3 regions of the Photorhabdus machadonis genome follow, and region 3 is predicted to be linked to each of the others. Evidence: riboswitches for the same ligand, from Rfam matches in the RefSeq annotation. Region 3 holds a riboswitch; each other region holds the start of a gene.
The links. Region 3 has a riboswitch for thiamine pyrophosphate ahead of thiB (thiamine ABC transporter substrate binding subunit). Riboswitches for the same ligand answer to the same signal wherever they lie in the genome.
Positions count from the first base shown of each region.

Region 1: it holds a riboswitch for thiamine pyrophosphate, as region 3 does, so the genes downstream of both, thiC (phosphomethylpyrimidine synthase ThiC) here and thiB (thiamine ABC transporter substrate binding subunit) in region 3, are expected to answer to the same signal.
Region 2: it holds a riboswitch for thiamine pyrophosphate, as region 3 does, so the genes downstream of both, thiD (bifunctional hydroxymethylpyrimidine kinase/phosphomethylpyrimidine kinase) here and thiB (thiamine ABC transporter substrate binding subunit) in region 3, are expected to answer to the same signal.

Region 1 is NZ_CP199761.1:506,012-508,213, reverse strand. Features, by position in the region: partial or broken gene ACUN2T_RS02485 (HAD family hydrolase) at 1-546, shown strand, start outside; TPP riboswitch at 602-727, shown strand; gene thiC (phosphomethylpyrimidine synthase ThiC) at 836-2,202, shown strand, end outside.
Region 2 is NZ_CP199761.1:2,326,005-2,328,206, reverse strand. Features, by position in the region: gene thiD (bifunctional hydroxymethylpyrimidine kinase/phosphomethylpyrimidine kinase) at 1-745, opposite strand, end outside; TPP riboswitch at 787-879, opposite strand; gene cspE (transcription antiterminator/RNA stability regulator CspE) at 995-1,204, opposite strand; gene pagP (lipid IV(A) palmitoyltransferase PagP) at 1,794-2,202, shown strand, end outside.
Region 3 is NZ_CP199761.1:4,752,464-4,754,665, forward strand. Features, by position in the region: gene ptsP (phosphoenolpyruvate--protein phosphotransferase) at 1-608, opposite strand, end outside; gene rppH (RNA pyrophosphohydrolase) at 618-1,148, opposite strand; TPP riboswitch at 1,262-1,367, shown strand; gene thiB (thiamine ABC transporter substrate binding subunit) at 1,439-2,202, shown strand, end outside.

The sequences.
Region 1 (2,202 bases), 1.1 Mb from region 3:
TATTGAAGCAGATAAAAAAATGATGGCTGATTACAGCGCCGGTTCACTGGATATGAGTCATTATCTGGCATTTAGCCTGCAAACACTGCATCAAGTTTCACAAGAACAAGTTGATCTTTGGTTGAGTTTGTTAAAGAAAAAATCAGACCTCGATTTTATCCACAAGCCAAAGCGCTAGTTGCAGAGTATCAACAGCAACAAATTCCGGTCATTATTATCTCAGCCACTGTCTCTTTTATTGTGAAAAAGATTGCTACCGAATTAAATATTCACACTGCACTAGGCATTGATATGGTGATGGAAAATGGCTGTTATACCGGCCAAATAGACGGTATTGCGACTTTTCGTGAAGGTAAAGTCAAACGGATCAAACAGTGGCTGGAACAACAAAATAGTTATCCTGAAATTATCCGTTTTTACAGTGATTCAATTAATGATCTACCAATGTGTCAATTTGCCGATGAGGTAATTACTATCAATGCCGATACACGTTTAAAAGCCGAAGCACAACAACAAGGCTGGCAACAATTAACCTGGTCATTGTAAATATTTTCAATCAGTAAGAGTTGTAGTTTTCATAATCCCTTCTATACTACTGTTTACTTTCTTGTCGGAGTGCCTAGCGTAAGCTGTTTTATCGCAGCATACACAGGCTGAGACCGTTAATTCGGGATCCGCGGAACCTGATCGGGTTAAGACCCGCGAAGGGAACAAGAGTAATCAAGCGCTGTCGGATAACTCAGTTTTCTTACCAAGAGTCTATCCAGCCACCAATCATTACTCCCTGCGAGCTCCAGACAAGCAATTTTCCCAATAACACGGTTAGGAATTTGCTATGTCTAATAATATTGTTATCCCTGCAACCGATATTTCACCAAAACCCAGCCCAGCACGCCCACGTAAAGCTCAACGCGATGCCGCTCAGGAATTTATTAATTCTATTCAAGGCGTCGCGTTCCCTAATTCACGACGAATTTATCTCCAAGGTTCACGTGACGATATCCAAGTCCCAATGCGGGAAATTCAGTTATCACCTACTTTGATCGGTGGAACAAACGAAGAACCGCAATATGAGGAAAACGAAGCTATCCCTGTTTACGATACTTCCGGCGCTTATGGCGATCCTGATTCCATGCTGAATGTGCATGTTGGGTTAACTAAACTGCGCCAGCAATGGATCGACGAACGTCAAGATACAGAACCCGTTACTGCCCTCAGCTCTGATTTTACTCAGCAACGTCTGGCGGATGCTGGTCTCGATCATTTACGTTTTAATAACCGCCCTCATCCATTAAAAGCCGGTAAAGGCAAACGCGTGACTCAATTGCACTATGCCCGTAAAGGCATCATCACACCGGAAATGGAGTTTATCGCACTACGGGAAAATATGGGGCGTGAACGTATCCACGGCGATGTACTACGCCAACAACATGCCGGGCAAGGCTTCGGTGCTCAGTTGCCAGAAAATATCACACCAGAATTTGTCCGTCAGGAGGTCGCTGCTGGCCGGGCGATTATTCCTGCCAATATCAATCATCCTGAATCAGAACCCATGATTATTGGTCGTAATTTTCTGGTGAAGGTTAATGCTAATATCGGTAACTCTTCAGTCACCTCTTCTATTGAGGAAGAAGTAGAAAAGTTAATCTGGTCTACCCGTTGGGGAGCGGATACGGTAATGGATCTCTCCACTGGCCGTTATATCCACGAAACCCGCGAATGGATCTTGCGTAATAGCCCGATTCCTATCGGTACAGTCCCCATTTATCAGGCTCTGGAAAAAGTTAATGGCGTAGCGGAAAACCTCACCTGGGAAATGTTCCGTGATACCTTGCTGGAACAAGCTGAACAAGGGGTGGATTACTTCACCATTCATGCTGGTGTATTACTGCGCTATATACCGATGACAGCCAAACGCCTCACCGGAATTGTTTCCCGCGGGGGTTCAATCATGGCGAAATGGTGTCTATCTCATCATCAAGAAAGCTTCCTCTACCAACATTTCCGTGAAATTTGTGAACTCTGCGCTGCTTATGATGTTTCTCTATCACTGGGAGACGGTTTACGACCCGGCTCTATTCAAGATGCCAATGATGAAGCGCAGTTTGCAGAACTGCACACATTAGGTGAACTGACTAAAATTGCCTGGGAATATGATGTTCAGGTGATGATCGAAGGCCCCGGTCATATTCCTATGCAGAT
Region 2 (2,202 bases), 2.4 Mb from region 3:
AATCCGCCTGTTCTAATGCCGCCTGGAGGTAAGATTTGGCAACAGGAAGCGTTGTCTGCCAATTCGGATAACGTGGACGCAAAGCCGCTAATGCCGCAGAGAGAGTACATCCTGTACCATGAGTATGACGAGTCTTGATTCTGGGAGCAGTGAAACGCCATTCTCCATTCCCCGTAAATAGCCAATCAGGGCTTTCACAGTCGGTAAGATGTCCGCCTTTAAGTAAAACCGCTTCGCATCCCAGTGATAATAATTCACGTCCTTGTTTTTGCATGTCTGCTTCGGTTTCTGCTACAGAGCATCTCAATATGGTCGCCGCTTCCGGTAAATTCGGCGTCATCAACGAAACCTTCGGTAATAGCCGTTCAACAACCGCAGAAACCGCTTCCGGTGCCAGCAACAGAGCACCGCTTTTCGCAATCATCACCGTATCCAATACAACATAAGGTACTGAATAACGGCTTATGGCATCTGCAACTACTGCAACATTGGCCGCGTTAGATAACATGCCTATCTTGGCGCTATCGATTCTGATATCTGACAGCACAGAATCAAGCTGTGCTGCAACGAAAGCAGGATCTATGTCATAAACAGATTGTACGCCATGCGTATTTTGTGCAACGAGAGCTGTCATTACTGTTGCGCCATAAGCACCAAGCGCAGAGAAAGTTTTTAGATCAGCTTGAATACCAGCACCACCGCTAGGATCAGTCCCGGCAATTGTCAGTGAATTGATTCTTACCATAGGTACGCCTTCCCACCAGCAAAAGTAAAGCAGGTATCAGGAAAAAGACACCTTGACTTCCCTACGCTGGCATTATCCAGATCAGGTATTACGGGTTCATCTCAGCTCAGTGAAGAGCACCCCGAGTCAAAACAAAAACACCCTATTAGATAACCAACAGGGTGATATCGGTATGTCATTGTTGCCAATAAAAAACCAATTAAGACAACAAATTTACTTCGTCAATTCAAGATGATTGACAAAAAGAAGTTATGCTGCTGTGACGTTTGCCGCAGAAGGACCTTTCTGACCGTCCTGAATTTCAAACTCAACTTTTTGACCTTCTGCCAAAGTTTTAAACCCTTCGCTCTGAATAGCGCTAAAATGTACAAACACATCTTTGCTGCCATCAGCTGGAGTAATAAAACCAAAACCTTTAGATTCGTTGAACCACTTTACAGTACCAGTGATTTTTGCCATTTTAAGAATTTCCTTTGGATCACTTAATTCTAATTCGCCGTTCGGCGCAACATAAAAACCAGAGCGAGTTGCTGCTATTAACAGAACCGTACCTCGTTTACTCGAACGATTTATCACATATTCTTAATATGATGGCAAGCCATTTTTTATCAGCTATGGAGCTAACGCACATATTTAAAATTCTTAACAACAATTATTGTTTAACATAACCGCAAAAATTTGAAAATCCAAGGTTATCCTAATTAGCTTACAGTTTATCCACTCAACAAAATCCCAAATAATATAAATAATTTTAATTTATTTTGTCTGTCTTATTATTAGAGTCTTTATATCTATGGTCTGTCTACAAGCGAGAATCACCCCCTCTTTGAGTGAAAGAAAGAGTCAGCACATTTCCCAATATTCGTCAGTCTAGATATCAGTATTAAATATACTCATTTAATACATATAACATCTTAATATTAATTTCTCGTTTAAGTTTTATTTAAAATAGCAAGAGTAGAATTCTTGAATTTAGATGTTTGTCATATTTTTCGTGACGCAAAGGATCTTCCCAATTTATGTCGCCGGGAAATTGGAGCAATAAATAATGAAGTTTGATTTAACCGCAGCCTGTGCCTTACCAGTAACTTTTCTCGTCTCAGCTGGAACAGTGTTCGCAACAACGGCAAATACCACCAATCAATCATTAACAACCACGGAATCCCATACACAGACCAGTTATAGCAACAGTTCAGACAGTTTATGGGGAAAATTCAACAATAATGTCGCTCTCACTTGGGATACTCCCAGCAATGAACTTTATCTGCCGGTAATTACTTGGCATAACAGATTTACCTACGATGAAGAAAAAATTGACAAATATAATGAGCAGCCCTGGGGTTTCGGTTATGGTAAATACCGTTACGACGAAGACAATGACTGGCATTCTCTCTATGCTATGGCTTTTATGGATTCTCATAACCGTTTGGAACCCATCGTTGGTTATGGGTTTCAGA
Region 3 (2,202 bases):
AGGGTTGATGCTTCAAAAATTTGTTCAAGTGAGGGCTGGGAACAATCCTGCCAACCCTGAGCCATGACGATGCCACTGGAAATTGCCAACGCTTTAATTCGTGTCTGCCGGTAGTGACCAAACAAACCCTTAGTCTGAGCCTGAGCAAGGATCACGGCCAGTTGTGTCGCAAGCGTCACCATAAAGGACTCTTCGGTTTCATTAAACAAGCGTTGTTCCTGCTGCTGAACGACCAGAACACCTTGCAACTGACGACGATAAATGACCGGAACCCCTAAAAAAGCGCGGAAGTTATCTTCTTTAACCTGAGGCAGATATTTGAAACTAGGATGACTGCGGACATCCGCCAAATTAATCAGTTCAGATAATTGACCAACTTGTCCAACCACCCCCTCACCAAAAGCCAGGCTGATAATTCTTCCCCGGGGTTTCCTCAATCCTCGGGTTGCCATCAGGTAATAACACTGCCGTTGATGATCAGCAAGGTAGATAGAGCACACATCCGTGCTCATCGCCAGACAAGTTTCATTCACCAATAGCTCAAGCGCTTCGGTCAAATTGGTTGCCATCGCAACTTTTTCAACAATTTCCCGTAAGCGCATAAGCATGGAACTAACCTAACTTCTTTTGCGACGATAAGAATATGAAGAACGTAACAATGATACGTTTTCCTGCATTGGCATAACAACCGAAGCAAATTCTTTCATCACGCGCCGGTAAACATCACGTTTAAAAGAGACAACCTGCCGGACAGGATACCAATAGCTGACCCAGCGCCAACCATCAAACTCCGGGGTATTGCTATGCTGCACATTAATATCTTCTTCATTACAAAGCAGTTGTAATAAAAACCACCGCTGTTTTTGGCCAATACAGACAGGTCTTGTATCCCAACGCACCAAACGCTTGGGTAATTTGTAACGTAACCAATTACGGGTAGAGGCCAAAACGCGTACATCTTTCCGGCCTAAACCCACTTCTTCATACAGTTCCCGGTACATAGCCTGCTCTGGTGATTCCCCCGGATTAATCCCCCCCTGAGGGAATTGCCAAGAATGTTGCCCATAACGCCGGGCCCACAAAACCTGGCCTTGTCGATTACAAATTACAATTCCTACATTCGGGCGGTAGCCATCATCATCGATCACCAGACTACCTCAATAAACTAAATTTGAAAGATGACTGATTGTTTCACACTACCCTCAAGTGGTAAACCTCTATCATTGGACTTTGCAGTAGCTAGCTAAATCTCTACAATAGCGTCATCTCAACGGGGTGCTGGCTGTTTAAAACAGTCTTGCTGAGAGTAAACCCGCCGAACCTGAATCCGGCTAATACCGGCGTAGGGATTTGAGCTGCTAATTGTTTCACAGAAATTATCTTTACGTTTAGCGCGCCCTCAGATCCTTTGCCAATCCTCTTAATTAAGGAGAGCAAAGTGTTTAAGACGTTATTTTCCAAATTAACCATACTGACGGTACTGTCAGCCTTTACTTTGTTATTGAGTCAGGTTGTACAGGCAAAGCCGGTCTTAACTGTCTACACCTATGATTCTTTTGCCACCGATTGGGGACCAGGGCCCGCGATTAAAAAAGCGTTTGAAGCTGAATGTGACTGTGAGCTGAAATTGGTTGCTCTGGAAGATGGTGTATCCCTGCTCAACCGCCTCAGAATGGAAGGAAAGCGCACGGCTGCCGATATTATCCTTGGTCTGGATAACAACTTGATTCACGCGGCTCAACAAACAGGTCTGTTCACTGAAAGCCAAGTGGATACCAGCAAACTGAAACTGCCTGTGCAATGGAAGAACAGCGTATTTATTCCTTATGACTATGGCTACTTTGCCTTCATTTACAACAAAAATACGTTGCCAAATCCACCAAAGAGCATGGATGAACTGATCAACAGTCACAATAACTGGAAAGTGATCTATCAAGATCCCCGTACCAGCACACCGGGGCAAGGTTTGCTGTTGTGGATGCAGAAAATTTATGGTGATGATGCCCCACAAGCCTGGCAAAAACTGGCAAAGAAAACACTGACAGTCACCAAAGGCTGGAGTGAAGCTTATGGTCTGTTCTTAAAAGGTGAAGGCGATCTGGTCCTGAGTTATACCTCTTCACCGGGCTATCACATTTTGTCTGAGAAGAAAGACTATTATGCTGCGGCAACGTTTAGTGAAGGCCATTACCTGCAAATCGA